One region of the Nonomuraea ferruginea genome, then DNA from elsewhere that is predicted to be linked to it. Evidence: riboswitches for the same ligand, from Rfam matches in the RefSeq annotation. Region 1 holds a riboswitch; each other region holds the start of a gene.
The links. Region 1 has a riboswitch for cyclic di-AMP ahead of ABD999_RS03535 (D-alanyl-D-alanine carboxypeptidase family protein). Riboswitches for the same ligand answer to the same signal wherever they lie in the genome.

Region 1 (7,053 bases):
CAGGCGGCGGCGACGCGGGTGCGGGCCGTGCCGGGCGTGATCGCGCGGAAGGCGACCCCGGCGAGCCGGACGCGCCGGATGCTCGCCGGGGCCAGCGACACGCCCAGCCCGGCCTCCACCAGGGCGCACACCGTCAGCCATTCCACCGCGTGACGGACGATCCGCGGGGTGAAGCCCGCGCCGGCGCACAGGTCCGTGATCTGGTCGTACAGGCCCGGCCCCGCCGCGCGGGGCAGGAGCACGAACGGCGAGTCCGCCAGCCGCGCCAGCGGGACGGACCGGAGGGACGCCAGCGGATGAGCGGACGGCAGGACGGCGACGAAGGGCTCGGTCAGCACCGTCGCGAAGCCGAGCTCCGCCTCACCGGAGTGCGGCTCGCGCAGCAGGCCGACGTCGATCGTCCCGTCGTGCAGGGCGGCGAGCTGCGGGGCCGTGGTCATCTCGCGGATGTCGGGCCGCACCTCGGGGAACCGTTCCAGGAAGGCGCGCAGCAGGCCGGGCAGCACGGTCAGCGCCAGTGAGGCGGCGAACCCGATCCGCAGCCGGCCGGTCCGCCCGCTTCCCGCGTCCCGCGCGGCGGCGAGCCCGGCCGCGACGCCGGCGAGGGCCCGCTGGGCGGCCGGCAGCAGCTCCCGGCCCGCGGCGGTGAGGGAGATCCGGCCCGGCTCGCGGTGGAAGAGCGGGTGGCCGACCCTCTCCTCCAGGCGGCGGATCTGCTGGCTCAGCGGCGGCTGCGCGATGCCGAGGCGGACGGCCGCGTGGCCGAAGTGGAGTTCCTCGGCGAGCACGGCGAACGCGTGCAGGTGGTGCAGCGGAAGCTCGGGACGGTCCATACGCCCAGAGATATCAGCCCATGAGTCCACGCGTCTTCGACGTATCGCCGCCGATCACCTATCGTGCCGCGCATGACAGAGCGACGCGCCATCCTCAGCGGTTCGGTCTTCGAGGAGCAGATCGGCTACGCCCGCGCCGTGGTGGACGGTGACTGGGTGCACGTGTCCGGGACTACCGGCTTCGACTACGCCACCATGACGATCTCCGGCGACGTGGTGGAGCAGGCCGAGCAGTGCCTGCGCAACATCGGGTCGGCGCTCGCCGAGGCGGGGTGCGGCTTCGGCGACGTGGTCAGGGTGCGCTACCTGCTGCCCGACCGCGCCGACTTCGAGCCCTGCTGGCCCGCGCTGCGCCGCTGTTTCGGCGAGGTCCGCCCGGCCGCGACGATGCTGGTCTGCGGACTCGCGGACCCGCGCATGAAGATCGAGATCGAGGTGTACGCGCGCCGCCCGTCCTGAACGGCGGCGCCTGATCCGGCGCCGGCGGGGAACGGTCCGGGTCATGGAAGTGCTGAGCAGCCGCGTACTGCTGCGCCCCGGTGACCTGGAGCGCAGCCGCCGTTTCTACGCCGATACGCTCGGCCTGGCCGTCTACCGGGAGTTCGGCCCGCCGGACCATCCCGGCGTGGTCTTCTTCCTCGGGCAGGGGTTCCTCGAACTGTCGGGGCACTCCGGCGGACCGGCGGGCGAGCGCATGATGCTGTGGTTGCAGGTCCGCGACGTGGGCCGGGAGGAGGAGCGGCTGCGGCGGGCGGGCGTCACCGTGCTGCGCGAGGCCAGGCGGGAGCCGTGGGGGCTGGTCGAGCTCTGGATCGCCGACCCCGACGGGCACCGGATCGTGCTGGTGGAGGTGCCGCCCGAGCATCCGCTGCGGCGCGATCCGCGCTGAGACGCGGTCTCTCGGGGGCGCCCGTAGCATTGATACGGTTCAAGCGCCGCCGCACTTCATGACCGAGGAACGATGCCGAGCATCAAAGACGTCGCCCGACTCGCCGGGGTTTCCGTCGGCACCGTGAGCAACGTGCTCAACCGGCCCGAGATGGTGGCCAGGGAGACCCGCATGCGGGTGGAGGCGGCGGTGGCCCAGCTCGGCTACGTCCGCAACGGCTCCGCCCGCCAGCTGCGGGCCGGGCGCAGCACGACGATCGCCGTGGTCGCGCTCGACCTGACCAACCCGTTCTTCATCGACGTGCTGAACGGCGTCGAGACCGCCGCGCAGGACGTCGACGTCAACGTGATGGTGGTCAACAGCAGCAAGGACGCCGCCCGGGAGGCGCGGCTGCTGCGCATGTTCGAGGAGGAGCGCCCGCTGGGCGTGCTGATCACCCCGGTCAACGCCTCGGGCCAGCGGGAGCGGCTGGGCGGGCTGATCTCCCGGGGCATCCCTGTGGTGACGTTCGACAGCTCGTCGCGCCACTCCTACGGGTGCGCCGTCTCGGTGGACGACGTGCTCGGCGGCCGGCTCGCCGGTCGGCACCTGCTCGACCGGGGTCACCGGCGGATCGCCTTCGCCGGCGGGCCGTTCCCCGTCCGCCAGGTGGAGGACCGCCACCACGGCCTGGCCGGCGTGCTGGGCCCGGACAGCGAGCTGACCGTGATCCCACTGCCGGACCTCACCGTCGCCACCGGCCGCCAGGCCGGCAAGGAGCTCGCCGGCCTGCCCCGCGAGGAGCGGCCCACCGCCGTGTTCTGCGCGAACGACCTGGTGGCGATGGGCGTGCTGCAGGAGCTCACCCAGCGCGGCCTGCGGGTCCCCGCCGACGTGGCGATTCTCGGGTACGACGACATCGACTTCGCCGCGGCGGCGGCCGTGCCGCTGTCGTCGATCCGCCAGCCGCGCGAGCAGCTGGGCCGCACCGCGGCGCTGATGCTGCTGGAGGAGGCCGACAGCCCCGGCGGCCACGAGCATCGTCACGTGGTCTTCCAGCCTGACCTGGTGGAGCGGGTCTCGACGGCGCACCCGTGAATCCCGGGCCGAGCTGTCACGTCAGAAGGCATGGGGGCCGAAGCGGCCCCAGGCCACGAACGCGGCCAGGACGAGCAGCACCACGTTGACGGCGATCGCCGGATGCTCCCCGCGCCGGCCGTGCGTGACCGCGGCGCCGATCATGACGATGACCAGCCCGGCCGCCGCCAGCGGGGTGAGGATCGGGACGACGCCGAACGTCGCCGGCAGGATCAGCCCGAGCGCGGCCAGCACCTCCAGCCCGCCGATGGCCTTGACCGCGCCGGCGGAGAAGTCCTCCGTCCAGGCCAGGCCGGCGGCCGCGAGCCTCTCCTTGGGCTGCGCCAGCTTCATCAGCCCGGCCACACCGAACACGGCGGCCAGCAGGCCCGCGACGATCCACAGTGCGAGGTTCATGGGGGTCCCGTTCTCACGCGGCTTGAAATGTTCAACAGGACCCTAGAGGGTGCGGCGGTCCGTCCGTGCGAGCGGCCCTGGCCGGGCCGCTCGCACGGAGACCGCTATCGCTGTGCGGCCGCGGCGCCGGCCCAGCCGAGCAGGGCCTCGGCGGTCTGGAAGCGGCGGCTGGAGCTGGTCTCACCGAGGAGGACGCCGACGAGCCGGCTGCCGCCCCGATCGGCGGCGAAGGCGAGCGTGTAACCGGCGGCGCGGGTGTAGCCGGTCTTGACGCCGAGCGCGCCGGAGGTGCCGAGCAGGCGGTTGGTGTTGCGCCATGAGTACGAACGGCGCTCGGAGGTCGCGGGGACGGTGTGGTACTGGGTGGAGGTGACCTTCTCCAGGGTCGGGTTCTCCAGCACCTTCTGGGCCAGGCGGACCTGGTCGCGGGCGGTGGAGTGGCCGCCGCCGCCGTAGGGCATGCCGTCCGCGTTGACGTACAGCGTGTCGTTCATGCCGAGCTGCCGGGCGGTGGCGTTCATCGCGGCCACGAACCCCTCGACGCCCGGCCCGTACGTGCGCGCGAGCGCGTGCGCGGCGTCGGCGCCGGAGGGCAGCATGAGCGCGTGCAGCATGTCCTCGACGGTCAGCGTGTCGCCGGCGCGCAGGTGGGCGACCGCGGCGCCGCCCCTGGCGGCGTAGCCGACGTCGGCGGTGGTGACCTCGACCTTGTCGGTGGGCTCGGCCCGCTGGAGCACCACGTACGCGGTCATCATCTTGGTGAGGCTGGCGACCGGCCTGCGCAGGTCGGCCTCCTTGCTGAAGTGGACCTGGCCGGTGGTGGCGTCGACCAGGTGGGCGGCCGTGGCCAGGACGGCGGGGGCGGCTTCGGCCTGCGCGGCGTCGACGGGGGTGGCGACCGGCGGGGCGGCGTGGGCGGCGGTGCTGCCGGCGGTCAACGCCGCGGCGGCGACGGCGAGGCTGATCAGCGCTCCGCCGAACCGGTGGGTGACGTTCATCTGGGGGCTTGCTCCTAGCTTCCATGCCGCCTACCGGGTTAGCTGACGGGTTCGGGCGTGGAAGTGCCCTACGGCGCGTGGTGCGCCGATTCACCCCAAGGGGAATGGGTCCCCGGCTCCGCGAACGGATTCGGCGGCCGTGCGCTCCCCGGGGGTGGGGCACGCACGGTCTGGGCAAATGAAGCCTCAACGTAATGCAATCTGACAAACGTCGCAACTCACCACAATTCGGATTTGACCGGCGCTATCGCCGGTCACGCTCCCGGCCGGACGACCATCAGCACGACCACGGCCGCCCAGACCAGGTTGTAGAAGCCGGCGAGCATGGACAGCGCGCGCAGCCGGCTCCCGTCGTCCGGGTCGCGCAGCGCGTCCCGCTGGCGCGGGTAGATCTGGGTGGCCAGCAGGACGGCCGCGACGCCGGTCAGCGCCATCGAGGCGACGATCCAGAGCTCCCCCATCCGGCCCTGCGCGAGGGCCATCACGATGCCGACGGCGGGCACCACCAGACCGAACAGGCTGTAGCCGCGGGTGATGCGGTGCAGGGCGGCGGCCACTGCCGGGCTGCGCTCGCCCTCGCCCGGCGGGCCCGCCACGGGGGCGTAGCGGGGAAACAGGCTCGCGGCCACGGCCGAGCCCCCGACGAACACGATGGCCGCCAGGACGTGCACGGACAGCAGGACGTGATCCCTCACGTTCGATCCTCCAACCTTCAGGGTTACTGAAGCTTAACGGAAGCTTCAGGCACTCTGAAGGTTGTCCCACCTCCCAGCCGGCGGCGGAGGCGCCCTTGACGGTTGTGGTGTTGGCGTTAACACTTGGCACACATCTCTCCACCAGCAAGTGAGCACGACGAAGCAACCAGTTGTGTTAGCGCTAACACAACTGGTCGACCCCACCCCCCAAGGAGTCCTCGTGTTGGCTTCCCTGCCGGGCACGGCGCGCCGGATCCTGACGCTCGCCGTCGTCACGATCGTCCTGTCAGCCCTGTTCACGACCGGCCGCGCCCAGGCGGCGCCCGGCCCGTCCTTCACCAACCCCGTCGTCCCGACGCCCAACAGCGCCGACCCGACGCTGGTCTTCCACAACGGCTTCTACTACTACGTCGCCACGACGTGGAACTCCGACGTGGTCATGCGCCGCTCGGCGACGATCGCCGGGCTGCGCAGCGCGCCCGAGCAGGTCGTCGTACGGACCGGCGGCAACACGATGTGGGCGCCGCACCTGGAGATGGTCGGGAGCCGCTGGTACCTGTACTACTCGGTGGAGCAGGGCAGCCTGCCCCGCCGCACCCATGTCGCCGAGAGCGCCGGGTCCGACCCGATGGGGCCCTACACCGTCCGCGGGGTCGTCAACCTGATGCCCGACAACGGATGGGCGATCGACGCCAGCCTGCTCAAGCTCGACGGCAACCTCTACATGACGTTCTCGGCGTTCGCGTCCGACGGCCTGCAGTCGCTGTTCATCGCGCCGATGTCGAACCCGTGGACGGCGAGCGCGTTCGGCAGGCGGATCTCGGCCCCGACCCTGGACTGGGAGCGTCAGAACGGCGCCGTCAACGAGGGCTCCTTCGCGCTGCAGCGGGGCGGCCGCACCTTCCTGACCTACTCGGCCAGCCACTGCAACGGCCCCAACTACAAGCTCGGCATGCTGGAGTACCGCGGCGGTGACCCGCTGTCGGCCGCGTCCTGGACCAAGTTCCCCAGCCCGATCTTCCAGCGCAACGACGCGAACGGCGTCTACGGCCCCGGCCACCACTCCTTCTTCACCTCGCCCGACGGCACCGAGACCTGGATCGCCTACCACGCCAACTCCTCGTCGAGCCAGGGCTGTGGCACCACCCGCACCACCCGGGTGCAGAAGATCTCCTGGAACGCCGACGGCACGCCCGACCTCGGCGTCCCCGTCTCGACCTCGACCGTGATCCCCGGCCCCTCGGGCGAGCCCACCCCTGCCACGGTGCGGATCCGCAACCGGCACAGCGGCCTCTGCCTGGACGACTACAACTGGGTGACCACGCCGGGCGCGGAGGTCCGCCAGTGGACCTGCAACGGCCTCGCCACGCAGGACTGGCAGATCACCCCGGCCGCCGACGGCTACTCCACGATCACCAACCGGCACAGCGGCCTGTGCCTGGACAACTACAACTTCGGCACCACCCCAGGTTCCGAGGTACGCCAGTGGACCTGCAACGGCCTGGCCGTCCAGCAATGGCGCGTCACGTCCGTGGGAGGCGGCTACTCCACCCTCACCAACCGGCACAGCGGCCTGTGCCTGGACAACTACAACTTCGGCACCGCCCCGGGCTCCGAGGTGCGGCAGTGGACCTGCAACGGCAACAACGCCCAGCAGTGGACCGTCTCCTGACCTGGAGAGGCCCTTAGTCGAGGCGCAGCCCCGCGACGAGGAGCCCGACCATGCGGCGGGCGTCGTAGCGGGGATCGCCGGCGCCGACGCAGAGGTTCCCGATGCCCCGCATGAGTTCGAGGGCGTCCTGGCCGGGGCGGATCTCGCCGGCGGCGGCCGCCGCTTCGAGCAACCGGGCGCACACGGGCACGAGCCGGTCGAGGAAGTAGGCGTGCAGGGCGTCGAAGCCGGCGTTGTCGGACTGGAGGACGGCGGCGAGCCCGTGCTTGGTGACCAGGAAGTCCACGAAGAGGTTGATCCAGCGCTCCAGGGCGGCGTACGGCGTGGCACTGGTCGTCAGCAGGGCCGGACCGGCCTCGGCGCAGGCTTCGACCTGGTGCCGGTAGACGGCGATGATCAGGTCCGCCCGCGTCGGGAAGTGGCGGTAGATCGTGGCCGTGCCGACGCCCGCCTTGGCCGCGATGTCGCGTATCGGCGCGTCGACGCCCGACGT
Region 2 (7,053 bases), on a different contig from region 1:
GCCCGAGACTAGGCCCCGTACCGGAGGCGCTCATGTGGATCCACCCTCTCCTTGGCCAATCTATGTATTTCCGATTACTTTGCCATAGAACCGGCCGCGGAGCGCGGGATCAGGACGGCCCGGGACGCGACCAGCCGTCCAGATGGAGCACCTGGTCAAGCGGGACCCGGGGGGCGGACTTGAAGGTGTCGCCGGTGTAGTAGGCGGTCGGGATGAGGGCGCCCTGCCGGACCTCCGCCGGCAGGCCGAGCAGCTCGGCGATCTCGCTCTCGTACGCCAGGTGCAGGGTGGTCCAGGCGGTGCCGAGGCCGCGCGCCCGCGCCGCGAGCATGTAGCTCCACGCGGCGGGGAGCAGCGACCCCCACAGCCCCGCCTGGTTTCCCTCGGGGAACCCGCCGCCGGGCACCTCGATGCACGGGATGACCAGCACCGGCACCTCCCCCATGTGCTCGCCCAGGTAGGCGGAGCTGTCGGAGATGCGCCGCTGCGTCGCCGCCCGGTCCGGGTCGTCCTGGAACAGCTTCCCGGCGGACGACCCCGACGCGTGGTAGGCGCGTACGGAACGCCCGTAGTAGTCGCCGATCCGGGCGCGCAGGCCGGGATCGGTCACCACGATCCAGTGCCAGCCCTGGCGGTTGCCGCCGCTCGGCGCCTGCAGGGCGATCTCCAGGCATTCGCGTACGAGCTCCGCCGGCACGGGCCGGCGCAGGTCGAGGCGCTTGCGGACGCTGCGGGTGGTGGTGAGCAGCTCGTCGGGGCTCAGCGGCAGGATCGTCATGATCTCATCCTGTCAAAAACGACGTCCGCAGCGCGAAGTGCTCGCCCGTGTGGTCGACCTGGTGGATCTTGCCGGGGTCGGCGTACAGGCCGCGCACGCGGTCGCCCACGACGGCGTCGGTCAACGGTTATACATAGATTGATTTTTACGAACTTGTGTTCGAGCATCAACTTGACGTCAGCATGATCGTCTATACATGATCAGCTGTCCCCACCCCCCGGTTTCCCAGAAGCAGGCCATGTCGCCCCTCACCCCCGCCCGAGAGCAACCCTCGCCGCCCAGCGGCGCGGTCTTCGTCGACCACAGCGGCCGGCGGAGGAGGTGGTTCACGATGGGCGCGGTCCTGGTCAGCACGCTCACCCTGGCGGCGACGGTGACGCTCGTGGGCGCGGTGCTCGCGGACACGCCGCTGCCGGCCGGCGGCTGGCCGAGCCGGCACGCGAGCCCGCCGCCCGGCGGCACGCCCTCCGACGACGCCGCTCCCGGCAGCGAGCAGGCCGAGCCGGAGCCGTCCCTCTCCCGGTCCAGGTCCCGGCGGGCGCCGACCCGGTCAGCGCCCACGCGCGCCTCCGGCCGGCGCACCACCGCCGCGCCCTCCCGTACGCGAGCCAAGAGCCCGTCCGCCCGCCCCGCCTCACCGTCCGCGCGGCCGTCCCGTACGTCCGAGCCCCCGGACACGGGCGTGGCCGTGGAACCCGAGACGGCCCGCGACACCACACCCCCCGGCGAGACCACCCCCACCCAGCAACCGGAGCCCGCCGCGACCCCCTCCCCGGACTCCAGCGACGAGCCCTCCCAGACCCGGAACCCCACCACCCCCGGAACCCCCTCATGACCCCCCGCCGCAGACGCCCCGTCCCACAACCGGACAGCGCGCCCGCGCCCGGATGGGGGCAGGCACACGACCCGGGTCTCGGCAGGACGATCGGGCAGGCGGCGGATCGGGTGCCCGGTCCGGCGTACGGGCGTGACGTCCGTCGGGGTGGGCGGCGGCGGGGCAGGAGGCGGGTGGCCGGGCGGGGTGTGGAGCCTTCGGGGCACTGGCTGATGTTGCTGGCCGGGGTGGCGCTGGCGGGGTGCGCGCTGACGCTCGACGGGTTCGTCAAGAACGTGGTCGGCGAGACCGGGCCCCAGCGAGGCGGCGGGGACCCGGCGTCGTGGCTGGAGCCGGTGCGCCGCAGCGGCCCGGTGCTCGACCTGACCGGGGACAAGCCGGCCGGCGCCCGCCCGAAGGCCCGCACGGTGGCGCTGACGTTCGACGACGGGCCCGACCCCGAGTGGACGCCGCTCGTGCTGGACGCGCTGAAGAAGCACGGGGCGAAGGCGACGTTCTTCACGGTCGGCTCGAAGATCGCCGCCCATCCGGAGCTGACCCGCCGGATCGTCGCCGAGGGACACGAGATCGGCAACCACACCTACACCCATCCCGACCTGTCCGCCGTCCCCGCCTGGCGGGCCGAGCTGGAGCTGAACCTCACCCAGAAGGCGCTGGCCGGGGCGACGGGGCTGCACACGATGCTGGCCCGCCCTCCGTACTCCTCGACCCCTGACGCCATCACCGGCGAGCAGTGGGACACCCTGGCGATGCTCGGCCGCGAGGGCTACCTGATCGCGCTGGCCGACCTCGACACCGAGGACTGGAGCAGGCCGGGCGCGGCCGGCATCGCCAGGGCCGCGTTCCCGCGGGGCGGGCGCGGGGCGGTGGTGATGATGCACGACTCCGGCGGCGACCGCGCCCAGACAGTCGAGGCCGTCTGCCGCCTGCTCGACCGGCTGGACCGGGCCGGCTACCGCGCCGAGACGCTGACCTCCGCGCTCGGCATGCCGTCGGCGCACCGGCCGGCCGCGCAGCCGGAGCGGATCGCCGGCGCCGCGCTCGGCCTGGCGCAGCGCGCGGCGAACGCGTTCACGGACGCGCTGTGGTGGGTGCTGTTCGCCACCGGCGTGCTGACGCTGGCCCGGCTGCTGCTCCTGGTGGTGCTGGCCCGGGTGCACGCCCGGCGCTCCCGGGGTCCGGGACCGGCCCTGACCTGGGAACGGCCGCCGGGGGTGAGCGTGATCGTGCCCGCGTACAACGAAGAGGCGGGGATCGCCGCGACCGTGCGCTCGCTCGTCGCGACCGCGTACCCCGGGCCGGTGGAGGTGCTGGTGGTGGACGACGGTTCCACGGACCGCACCGCCGAGGCCGCCGCCGGGCCGCGGCTGCCGGGAGTACGGGTGATCAGGCAGGACAACGCCGGCAAGGCCGCCGCACTGAACACCGGCATCCGGCACGCGCGCCACGAGTTCCTCGTCATGGTCGACGGTGACACGGTGTTCGAGCCGGACACGATCGGGCATCTCGTGCGCCGGCTCGCCGACCCCCGCGTGGGCGCGGTGAGCGGCAACACCAAGGTCGGCAACCGGCGCGGGCTCATCGGCCGCTGGCAGCACGTCGAGTACGTGATCGGCTTCAACCTGGACCGGCGCGCGTTCGAGCTGCTCGACTGCATGCCGACGGTGCCGGGGGCGATCGGCGCGTTCCGGCGCGGCGCGCTGGTCGGGCTCGGCGGGGTGAGCACCGACACGCTGGCCGAGGACACCGACCTGACGATGGCGCTGTGCCGGGCGGGCTGGCGGGTGGTGTACGAGGAGCGGGCGCTGGCGTGGACGGAGGCGCCCGCGACCCTGGGGCAGCTGTGGCGGCAGCGCTACCGCTGGTGCTACGGCACGATGCAGGCGATGTGGAAGCACCGCCGCGCGCTGGCCGAGCCGGGTCCGTTCGGCCGCCGCTGCCTGGGTTACCTGGCGCTGTTCCACGTGCTGCTGCCGCTGCTGGCGCCGGTGGTGGACCTGATGGCCGTCTACCACACGGCGGTCGGCGACCCGCTGCCGGCGGTGGCGGTGTGGGCCGGGTTCGTGGTGGTGCAGGCGGCGGCGGGCTGGTACGCGCTGCGGCTGGACCGGGAGCGGGTGTCGGCGCTGTGGGTGCTGCCGCTGCAGCAGTTGGTGTACCGGCAGCTGATGTATCTGGTGGTGTTCCAGTCGGTGGCGACCGCGCTGCTCGGGGTGCGGCTGCGCTGGCACACGGTGCGCAGGCAGGGCACTTTCGCGGCGCCGTGACGGCACCGGCGGGAGATTTTACCCGGAGGCCGGATTCCCTTACGTACAAGGGGTTTCGGGGGTGCTACCCCGGGTCCGAACCGCCAAACCGGATATGTCATACTTGCAATATTTTTGTCTGCATATATACCTTTTGCGTATTCGCGGTGATACCTCAACTCTGTTGCCGCATCGATTGACCGGACCGTGCGCTGTCCTGACGGTGTCCCCCTCACGCCAGGGCAGCGCACGGCCGCCGAATCCGCGTCTCGCGGAGCCGGGGACCCACTTCCTGGGGTGAATCGGACGCCAGCGTCCGTAGGGGACTTCCAACTCCGAACCCGTCAGCTAACCCGGTAGGCGGCATGGAAGCAAGGAGTCATTTCCTCATGCCCAAGCCTCGGCTTGCCGCTGCGCTGAAGTACCGTCCCAGCAACCGTCTCAAGTACGCCTTCGCCGGCGCGCTGCTGGCGGGGACCACCGCCGTCGCCAGCGTGACCGGCACCGCCATCGCCGCCACCGGCGGCGCCGCCGCCCCCGTCGAGCCGAACCCGGCCATCGCCCAGCAGCAGGCGGCCCAGCTCACGTACGGCCAGGACGTGTCGAACTACCAGCCCGACCACGACTGGGAGGCCAGCCCGGCCGAGTTCGGCATCATCAAGGCCACCGAGGGCACCGGCTTCACCGACAAGACCTTCGCCCGGCACTGGCAGGAGCTGGACAAGAAGGGCATCGTGCGCGGCGCGTACCACTACGCGCACCCGCGCAACAACCCGATCGCCGAGGCCGAGCACTTCCTCTCCGTGGTGAACTCCCAGCCCGCCAAGCCCGGCGACCTGCTGGTGCTGGACCTGGAGACGACCAACGGCAGGTCCGTCTCCGAGGTGAACGCCTGGGCCAAGGCCTGGCTGTCGCACGTCAAGGCCAAGACCGGCGTCACGCCGCTGTTCTACAGCGGCTGGCACTTCGCCGACACCTACGGCGCGGGACTGTCGGAGTACCCGCTCTGGGTGGCCCACTACAGCAAGCCCAAGGGCGAGATCACCCCGCCGGCGGACTGGAAGTCGTGGACCATCCACCAGTACTCCGACAAGCCCATCGACCACAACGTCTCCGCCCTGACCCCCGACCAGCTCCGCAGCCTGGGCCGTCCGGCCTGACCCGCTCTGTGACGCCTCCCGTTGAGGGAGGCGTCACAGTCGTCTCAGCCCTGGTGGATCCTGAGCCCACGCTCCTCCATGCGCCGCAGCAGCTCGGCCGGACCCACCGCCGTCTCCGGCAGCAGGTAGAACTCCTCCAGGATCGGCCCCGCGTCATCGGGCGCGGCCGCGTCCCAGATCACCTCGTCACCCGGCGCCGTGACCTCGAAGGTGAAGAACGCGCAGCACGCCTTCTCCCGCGCGGCGAGATCCCGTACCCACTCCTCGACCCCGTCACCGGCACGGAACCGGAACCGGATGCCCCCGGCGGTCCGCTCGCGTCCGGTGAGCGCCTCGCCGAACAGCCGCCGGTACTCGGCCAGCCGTTCCTCGGGGGTGTCGCGGGCGGTGGTCATGTCGCAGACGATCGGTGGGGTGTCCATGATGTGCTCTCCTTCCGTCACTTCCGGAGCGTAGAGTCTGGACCTAGGTCCAGGGTCAAGAGGAGAGCGGTGTGAAGATCGGCGAGGTGGCCCGCGAGGCCGGGGTCAGCGTGGACACGGTCCGCTTCTACGAGCGCCGCGGCGTGCTGCCGGCGGCGGGGCGCAGGCCGTCGGGCTACCGGGTGTTCGACGCGTCGGCGGTGTCCAGGATCCGCGCCGCCAAGGCCCTGCAGGAGCTGGGTTTCACGCTGGACGAGGTGGCCGGCGCCCTGCGCTCCCACGACGCGGGCGGCGCGACCTGCGCGAGCGAGCGGTGGCGGCTGGAAGCGGTGGTGGAGCGCATCGACGCGAGGATCGCCGAGCTGGCCCGGGCCCGCGACCTCGCCGCCCGGAGCCTCGCCGACTGCCGCTCCGGCGACTGCCGCTTCCCGACCGGCCTGTCCTTCTAGCGCGAGCCCTCGCCTGACTCGGCCAGGTCGGCCTCCTCCTTGGTCTTGTGCACGGTGCCGTCGGCGTGCTCGGGCGGCCCGTACGCCGTGTGGAGCACGAGCGGCGCGGCGCCGGTGTTGACGAAGTTGTGCGGGGTGCCCGCCGGGACGGCGACCAGGTCGCCCGCCTTCACCGGACGGACCTCACCGCCGACACGGGCCTCTCCGGTCCCGGAGACGAAGGTGAGGATCTGGTCGGTGTCCTCGTGCACCTCCTCGCCGATCTCACCACCCGGCGGGATGGTCATGGTGACGACCTGGACCTTCTCCCCGGTCCACAGGACCCGGCGGAAGTCGGTGCTCTCTTCGGCGACGGTGGCGATCGCGAAATGGTGCACGGTCGGCTCCTGTGTCTCGCGGTTCAAGCTGGCGTATGACTCTTGCCAGGACAAAAGCTGACATAAACGTAATGTCCGGCAGGCGGACACCGGGCGCGGTGCTAGTTTCGCCGTCATGAAGGTGCCGGAGAGGCTGCTGTGGGCCGTCGAGACCCTGGAGACGCGGCCGGGCGAGCGGGTTCTGGAGATCGGCTGCGGCCGCGGCGTCGCCGTCGGACTGCTCTGCGAGCGCTCCGCCTCCGTCACCGCGATCGACCGGTCGGCGACGGCGGTAAAGGCCGCACGCGAGCGCAACGCCCGCCACGTCGAGGCGGGCGCCGCGGTGATCGAGCAGGCCGAGCTCGACGGCGGCGGGCTGCCCGGCGGCCCGTACGACAAGGTGTTCGCCGTCAACGTGAACGTCTTCTGGACCCGCTCCCCCGCCGCCGAGCTGGCGGCGGTCAAGCGGGCGCTCGCGCCCGGCGGCTCGCTCCACCTGTTCTACGAGCCGCCGGGCGCCGCCAAGGCTCAGGAGATCGCGGTCAAGGTCGAGGCCGCGCTCGCCGGGTCCGGCTTCACGTCCACCACCCTGACGCACGGTCTCCTGCTGTGCCTGAAGGGTGAGCTCACCCCGTGACGGTGACCGTCAGGTCCCCGGTGACGGGCGCGCCGCCCGGCGTGCGGACCGTCAGCGTGCCGGTGTAGGTGCCGGGCCGGCTGAAGGTCCTGGCCGAGGTCACGGTGAAGGCGGCGTTGATCCGCATGCCGGGGATGCTTCCCTCCCTGGTGGTGGCCGGGGTCACGGGC
Region 3 (7,053 bases), on a different contig from region 1:
CGGCCTCGGCCTGGCGGACAAGGCGAAGACCAGGTACGCCAAGCTGTCCGGCGGCCAGAAACAACGGCTCTCGATCGCGCTGGCGCTCGTCGGCAGCCCCAGGGTGGCGATCCTCGACGAGCTCACCACCGGCCTCGACCCGCAGGCCCGGCGCGACACCTGGGACCTGATCGAGGGCGTGCGCTCTCGCGGGGTGACGATCGTGCTGGTCACCCACTTCATGGAGGAGGCCGAGCGGCTGTGCGACCGGCTCGCGCTGATCGACGCCGGCCGCGTCGTCATGGTGGACACCCCGGCCGGTCTGACCGAGCGGGCGTGCGCCGGGCAGCGGATCCAGTTCCGCCCGTCCAGGCCGATGGACGACCGCCTGCTGACGAGCCTGCCCGACGTCTCCGGCGTCACCCGCAGGGGAGAGCTGGTCATCGTCAACGGCAACGACAACGCGCTCAACGCCGTCACCACCGTGCTGGCCCGCAACCGGATCGTGGCCCATCAACTGCGCGTCGAGCAGGCGAGCCTGGAGGACGCGTTCGTCCGGCTGACCGGCAAGCGTCCCGGCCCCCGGTGACACATCAGAGAGAGGCCCCCATGCCCATGTCAGCATCGAAGACCGCCGAGCGGGGTTCCGCGACCTGGCGGCTCATCAAGGCCGAGAGCACGCTGTGCGTCCGGGACAAGGTCGGCCCCCTGTGGGGCATCGGCTTCCCGCTGATCCTGCTGGTCATCCTCGGCAGCGTCTCCGATCTGCGGACGCCTGTGGAGGGCGGCGGCGGCCTGACGTACTTCGACCTCTACGTCCCTGTTCTGGTTCTGTTCAACCTGGCCATCCTGGCCACGGCCTCCCTGCCGACCACGCTCGCGGGATACCGGGAGAACGGCGTGCTGCGGCGCATGCGCACCACGCCGGTCGGCCCGGCCCGCGTGCTCGCCGCCCAGCTCGTGGCCAACTTCGCCATCGCGGTCGTCGCGATGGTCCTGTTCCTCGCGGTGGCCGGGTTCGGCTTCGGCGTCGGCCTGCCGGAGCACCTTCCCGGTTTCGCCCTCGCCTGGCTGCTCGCGGCGGCCGCGCTGCTCGCGATCGGCCTGCTGATCACCGCGCTCGCGCCCGGGCGCGGCCCGGCCACGGCGATCGGCACGGTGCTGTTCTTCCCGATGATGTTCTTCGCCGGACTGTGGGTGCCGATCTCGCAGATGCCGCCGCCGCTGCGGGACATCGCCCACTACACCCCGCTCGGCGCGGGCATGGGGGCGTTCCAGGACGCGTACCAGGGTCACTTCCCGTCCGCCGTGCCGCTGCTGACCCTGGCGGCCTACGCGGTGGTGTGCGCGTCCGTCGCGATCCGCTGGTTCCGCTGGGAATAGCCGCCCGGAATAGAATCCCGCAAGGGAGAGGGAGCCTTGAAGACTTCGCCACAGCCGCCGTTCCTTCTGGTCAACGTGGTGCCCTACGCGCTGCTGGCGCTCCTCGTCGCGATCCTGCTGGTCGTGGAGGACTGGACGGGCTCCTTGCTCGTCGACCTCGGCCTGTGCGCCCTGGCCGCCGCGTGGATGCTCGGCATGTTCACCCTGCGTCCCGGCTGGTGGGGCCGGCCACGGACCATGGGGGTGTTCGTCGCGGGGCTGCTCGTGATCACCGCGGTCCTGGTGATCCGTCATCCCCTCTTCGGGCTCTTCACCCCCGCCGCCTACATCTACTCCTTCACGGTCCTGCGCTGGCCGTGGCGACTGCTGGGGGTGGCCGCCACCGCGGTCCTGGCCGGTACGGCGCAGGCGTCCAACATCCCCACGACCGACGTCCTCGGCCTGACGCTGGCCGTGATCGTCATCCCTTCAACATCGCCATGATGTGCGCCTGCGCCTGGGGCCTGTGGCTCGCCGAGAAGGAGGAGGAGCGGCGCGAGCAGACCCTCGGAGAGCTGAGCCGGACGAACCGGCTGCTGGAGGCGTCGCTCGCCGAGAACGCCGGCCTGCACGCCCAGCTGCTCGCCCAGGCCAGGGAGGCGGGCGTGCTCGACGAGCGCCGGCGGATGGCCCGCGAGATCCATGACACCCTGGCGCAGGGGCTCACCGGCATCATCGCGCAGCTCCAGGCGGCCGAGCAGATGCACGAGGTCCCGGCGCCGTGGCGCCGGCCCTTCGACGCCGTCAAGAACCTGGCGAGGGAGAGCCTGGCCGAGGCGCGGCGCTCGGTCGACGCGCTCCGGCCCGAGCCGCTGCGGACCGCGCGCCTGAGCGACGCCCTCGCCGACGTCGCCGGCCGGTGGTCGAGGCTGCACGGGCTCGCCGTTCACGTCACGACGACCGGCACGGCGCTGCCGATGACACCGGAGGCCGAGTTCGCGCTGCTGCGCACGGCCCAGGAGGCACTGGCCAACGTGGCCAAGCACGCGCACGCGACCAGGGTCGGCGTGACCCTGTCCTACCTGGACCACGAGGTCGCGCTGGACGTACGTGACGACGGCAGGGGCTTCGACCCCGCGGGTCTCGACACGGACGACGGGTCACCGCCGCCCCGCTGCGGCGGATTCGGCCTGACCATCATGCGTCAGCGCGTCGAAGGACTGTCCGGCACGCTGCGGATCGAGTCCGAGCCCGGAGCCGGCACCGGGATCTCGGCCTGCGTCCCCACCCTGCCGGCCGGGAGCCACGCATGACCGATCACACGGCCACGATCCGGTTGTTGATCGCGGACGACCATCCCGTCGTCAGGGACGGGCTGAGCAGCATGTTCGCCTCCGCGCCGGGATTCGAGGTGCTGGGCGAAGCGGCGGACGGCGCCACGGCCGTACGGCTCGCCCAGGCGCTCCGGCCCGACGTGATCCTGATGGACCTGCGCATGCCGGGCATGGACGGGTTGACCGCGATCAACGAGCTGACCAGGCTGGGCGTCACCGCGCGCGTGCTGGTCCTGACGACCTACGACACCGACACCCATGTCCTCCCGGCGATCGAGGCGGGGGCGACCGGCTACCTGCTCAAGGACTCTCCCCGGGAGGAGTTGCTGCGAGGCGCGCGGGCCGCCGCCAAGGGAGAGAGCGTGCTGTCCCCCTCGGTGGCGGCACGGCTGATGAACCGGGTCAGGACCCCCGCGCCGCAACTCCTCAGCCGTCGTGAGCTCGAGGTCCTCGAACTCGTGGCGGCCGGGAACACCAACCGTGAGGCGGCCGCCCGGTTGTTCATCACCGAGGCCACGGTCAAGAGTCACCTCCTGAACATCTACGCCAAGCTGGGCGTGGGGGACCGCGCCGCCGCCGTCACCGAGGCGTTCAACCGAGGGCTGCTCGTCCCGCGATGACGCTGGAGATCCCCTTCTCAGTGCATCGAGATGTGCACGTGGTCGAAGTGGTTCTCGGTGATGCTGCCCCGGTCGGACATGCCGCTCCAGCCCGAGCCGTGGTTGATCCGCTGCTTCCAGATCACGTACTTCACGCCGAGCTTGCCGCGGTTCTGCACGGCCCATTCGGCGATGCGGTCGCCGAGGGCCGTGTTGGTCCCCGACGGCATCGAGCCGCCGCTGCTCATCATGAAGTCGCAGGCCCGGCCCAGCGGATGCTCGCCGCTCGACCCGGAGCGGAAGCAGCCCACGCTGAACGGCAGGGCGAAGTTCTTCGCGATCTCGGTCTTCATCAGCCGGGTGCGGGGCGTGATGTTGTCGGCGCCCGACGGGAGCTGCGGCGCCCAGGTGCCGTCGGAACGGCGGCCGGTGGCGATCGGCACCAGATCTTCCAGCTTCTTCTCGATGTCCTTGATGACGCCCTCGGCCTCCTCGCGCTGGCCGGCCACCTCGGCGGCGTCGGACTCGATCTCCTTGGTCAGCGCCGTGGCCTCGTCGGCCGCCTTCTTCGTCTCGTCGCGGGCCTCGGCCACCTTGTCGACCAGCGCCTGCTGCTCGGCCGTGAGCTGCGCCAGCAGGGCGGCGTTGCGGCCGTCGGGCAACTGGATCAGGCTCGGCAGCTGCATGCCACCGCTCTGGTACTGCAGCAGGGCCAGCTCGGCGACCCGGTCCTCGGCGGAGCTCAGGGTCTGCTCGGCGGTGGCCAGCCGTTTGCCGGCCTCCTCCGCCGCCTTGCGGGCCTCGGCCAGCTCGACGCGCTTGAGGTTGTAGCGCTCGATCAGCTTGTCGACCTTGGCGTTGAGCTGCTTCAGCTCCTTGCGGAGCTGCTGCTCGCCGGGCTTGGGGTCCGCCGCCGCGGACGTGGTCAGGGCCGGGGCGAAAAGCACCGCCGCGGCGGTGACGAAACCGATGGCAAGATGCGCGGGGGACGCTGCCGCCACGTGATGGGTCCTCTCCCTCTGCCGGCCGGGTTAGCTGACGGGTTCGGGTACGGGAGCGCTCCCTACCACCGAAGTGGATTCACCCCAAGTGCAATTGGGTCCCCGGCTCCTGGGCAACTCGCCCAGGATTAGGCATGTTCACACGGCGCTTTACGGTCGTGCTGGAAGGGATAGTAGTGGTAGATCACAAGTAATGCGAGTCAAACGGAAATCTCTTAGTGATCTACCTGTGATCGAAGCGTGCGTGCGGCCTCTTCCGGGAGCACGTCGTTGACGAACGCGCCCATGGCCGACTCGGATCCTGCCAGATACTTCAGCTTGCCCGGGGCCCGCCTGATGGAGAACAGCTCCAGGTGCAGGTAGCCCAGCTCGCGGTCCTGCCGGACCGGCGCCTGGTGCCAGGCCGAGATGTACGGCATCGGCACCCCGAACAGCCCGTCCAGCGCGCGCAGCACCGAGGTGTAGAGCGGGGCGAACGCGGACCGCTCGGCCTCCGACAGCGCCGCCAGGTCGGGCACCTGCCGGTGCGGGTAGAGGTGCACCTCGAACGGCCAGCGCGCGGCCGCCGGCACGAACGCCGTCCACAGCTCGTTGGCCGCCACCACCCGGAGCCCGGCCTCCCGCTCGGCGGCCAGCACGTCCGCGTACAGGTTGCGGCCCTGTCGCCGCTCCGCGTACCGCCGGGCCGCCCCGAGCTGCAGCTTGGTGCGCGGTGTCACGTACGGGTACGCATAGATCTGCCCATGGGGGTGGAAGAGCGTGATGCCGATCTCCTCGCCCCGGTTCTCGAAGCAGAAGACCTGCTCGACGCCCTCCAGCGCGGACAGCTCGGCCGTACGGTCGGCCCAGGCCTCCATGACCAGCTCCACCCGGTCGTCGGAGAGCTGGGAGAAGGACGAGTCGTGCGTCGAGGTGAAGCACACCACCTCGCACCGCCCCATGCCCGGCCGGACCTCGCTCAGCCCCCCGACATCCTGATAAGTCCCGAGATTGCCGGAGAAGGAGGGGAAGCGGTTCTCGAACACGACCACGTCGTAGTCGTACGCCGGGATCTCCGACGCCCGCGCGTCGGACGACGGGCACAACGGGCACTCGTCGGGCGGCGGCAGGAACGTCCGGGTCTGCCGGTGGCCCGCCATCGCGATCCACTCCTCGGTCAGCGGGTCGTAGCGCAGCTCCGACGCCACCGGCCGCGGGTCCAGCGGCCGCCGGTCGATCGCGCTGCGGTCCGCGCCGTCGCTCCGGTCGAAGTAGATGAGCTCCCGGCCGTCGGCCAGCTCGGTGATGGTGCGCTTCACGCCGCCCCCTCTGCGATGATCAACTCTCCGGCCCTGTCGGCCAGCTCCCTGCGTGCCTCCTCGGGCAGCCCCGCGTCGCTGATGACCACGTCGGCCTCCGTCAGCTCGGCGATGGTGCTGATGCCGACCGTGTTCCACTTGGTGTGGTCGGCCGGCACCACGAGCCGGTGCGCGGCGCTGACCAGCTCACGGTCGGTCTCGGACTCCAGCAGGTTGGGAGTGGTGAACCCGGCGCGCAGGCTCATCCCGTGCACCCCGAGGAAGAGCGTGTCGACGTGCAGGCGGCGGATCGCGGCCACCGCGACCGGGCCGACGAGCGCGTCGGAGGGGGTGCGCACGCCGCCGGTGAGCACGACCGTGCGGTCGGCGCGGGCGTTGCGGTGGAAGACGTCGGCCACCGGGATCGAGTTGGTGATCACGGTGAGCTCGGGCACGCCGATCAGATGGTGGGCCAGCGCCCAGGTGGTGGTGCCGGCGGACAGGGCGACCGCGGTGCCTGGGCGCACGAGCTGGGCGGCGCGGCGCGCGATGGCCTCCTTCTCCTGCTGCTGCCTGGCCGACTTGGCGGTGAAGCCGGGCTCCTCGGTGGAGCCGGGGCCGACCGCGGTGGCGCCGCCGTGGACCTTCTCCAGCAGCCCCCGGTCGGCGAGCACCTCCAGGTCCCGTCGGATGGTCATGTCGGAGACGCCGAGCTCGCGCACGAGGTCGGCCACCCGGACACCGCCCTTGCTGCGCACGCGTTCGAGGATCGCCTGCTGGCGCTGCTGTGCGAGCACGCCCCCGCTCCTTCCAACAGATTCCACCAAATTATGACACGAATATGTTGGGGAATGTTAGGTAACCCCAGGCCTTGCCGGGAAGCCGGTGAAGAGGGACGTTGGGTCGGACCCGTACCCCGACCTCCGGGAGGTGACCGTATGGCCAGGCGCGCACGCAAAGGCAAGGCACGCAAGAAGAAGAAGGCCAACCACGGCAAGCGCCCCACCGCGCGCTGACGGACACCGCCGCCCGCCCGGCGGGCGGCGGGTCCTCGTTCACGCCGGCAGCCCGCTCAGCGCCTCGTCGATGCGCTCCTGCGGCAGCGCGAAGTCCTCCATCTCGCCCGACAGGTAGCGCTCGTACGCCGCCAGGTCGAAGTGGCCGTGCCCGCACAGCGCGGTCAGGATCACCTTCTCCTCCCCGCTCTCCTTGCAGCGCAGCGCCTCGGCGATGGTCTCGGCCAGCGCGTGCGTCGGCTCCGGTGCGGGCAGGATGCCCTCCGTCCTGGCGAAGCGCACCCCCGCCTCGAAACACTCCCTCTGCGAGCGGGTGACCGCCTCGAACATCCCCAGCTCGTACATGTGCGACAGCAGCGGCGACATGCCGTGGTAGCGCAGCCCGCCCGCGTGGATGGGGTCGGGCACGAAGTCGTGGCCCAGCGTGTGCATCTTCATCAGCGGGGTCAGGCCCGCCGTGTCGCCGAAGTCGTAGGCGTAGCGGC

Region 2: linked by a shared signal. The riboswitch ahead of ABD999_RS36485 (glycoside hydrolase family 25 protein) and the one ahead of ABD999_RS03535 (D-alanyl-D-alanine carboxypeptidase family protein) in region 1 are both predicted to bind cyclic di-AMP.
Region 3: linked by a shared signal. The riboswitch ahead of ABD999_RS38470 (coiled-coil domain-containing protein) and the one ahead of ABD999_RS03535 (D-alanyl-D-alanine carboxypeptidase family protein) in region 1 are both predicted to bind cyclic di-AMP.

Annotation. Positions count from the first base shown of each region.
Region 1 is NZ_BAABFD010000002.1:49,403-56,455, forward strand. It holds gene ABD999_RS03510 (LysR family transcriptional regulator) at 1-833, opposite strand, end outside; gene ABD999_RS03515 (RidA family protein) at 906-1,292, shown strand; gene ABD999_RS03520 (VOC family protein) at 1,336-1,722, shown strand; gene ABD999_RS03525 (LacI family DNA-binding transcriptional regulator) at 1,795-2,799, shown strand; gene ABD999_RS03530 (DoxX family protein) at 2,821-3,195, opposite strand; gene ABD999_RS03535 (D-alanyl-D-alanine carboxypeptidase family protein) at 3,300-4,193, opposite strand; cyclic di-AMP (ydaO/yuaA leader) riboswitch at 4,206-4,339, opposite strand; gene ABD999_RS03540 (hypothetical protein) at 4,448-4,888, opposite strand; gene ABD999_RS03545 (family 43 glycosylhydrolase) at 5,109-6,560, shown strand; gene ABD999_RS03550 (TetR/AcrR family transcriptional regulator) at 6,574-7,053, opposite strand, start outside.
Region 2 is NZ_BAABFD010000024.1:77,204-84,256, forward strand. It holds gene ABD999_RS36470 (nitroreductase family protein) at 110-778, opposite strand; gene ABD999_RS36475 (hypothetical protein) at 1,017-1,613, shown strand; gene ABD999_RS36480 (bifunctional polysaccharide deacetylase/glycosyltransferase family 2 protein) at 1,787-3,880, shown strand; cyclic di-AMP (ydaO/yuaA leader) riboswitch at 4,104-4,237, shown strand; gene ABD999_RS36485 (glycoside hydrolase family 25 protein) at 4,249-5,019, shown strand; gene ABD999_RS36490 (hypothetical protein) at 5,064-5,441, opposite strand; gene ABD999_RS36495 (MerR family transcriptional regulator) at 5,513-5,890, shown strand; gene ABD999_RS36500 (cupin domain-containing protein) at 5,887-6,267, opposite strand; gene ABD999_RS36505 (class I SAM-dependent methyltransferase) at 6,383-6,883, shown strand; gene ABD999_RS36510 (family 20 glycosylhydrolase) at 6,873-7,053, opposite strand, start outside.
Region 3 is NZ_BAABFD010000027.1:92,368-99,420, forward strand. It holds gene ABD999_RS38445 (ABC transporter ATP-binding protein) at 1-568, shown strand, start outside; gene ABD999_RS38450 (ABC transporter permease) at 589-1,362, shown strand; gene ABD999_RS38455 (hypothetical protein) at 1,399-1,845, shown strand; gene ABD999_RS38460 (sensor histidine kinase) at 1,842-2,654, shown strand; gene ABD999_RS38465 (response regulator transcription factor) at 2,651-3,295, shown strand; gene ABD999_RS38470 (coiled-coil domain-containing protein) at 3,313-4,275, opposite strand; cyclic di-AMP (ydaO/yuaA leader) riboswitch at 4,281-4,420, opposite strand; gene galT (galactose-1-phosphate uridylyltransferase) at 4,491-5,573, opposite strand; gene ABD999_RS38480 (DeoR/GlpR family DNA-binding transcription regulator) at 5,570-6,349, opposite strand; gene ABD999_RS44040 (50S ribosomal protein bL37) at 6,491-6,568, shown strand; gene ABD999_RS38485 (TrpB-like pyridoxal phosphate-dependent enzyme) at 6,608-7,053, opposite strand, start outside.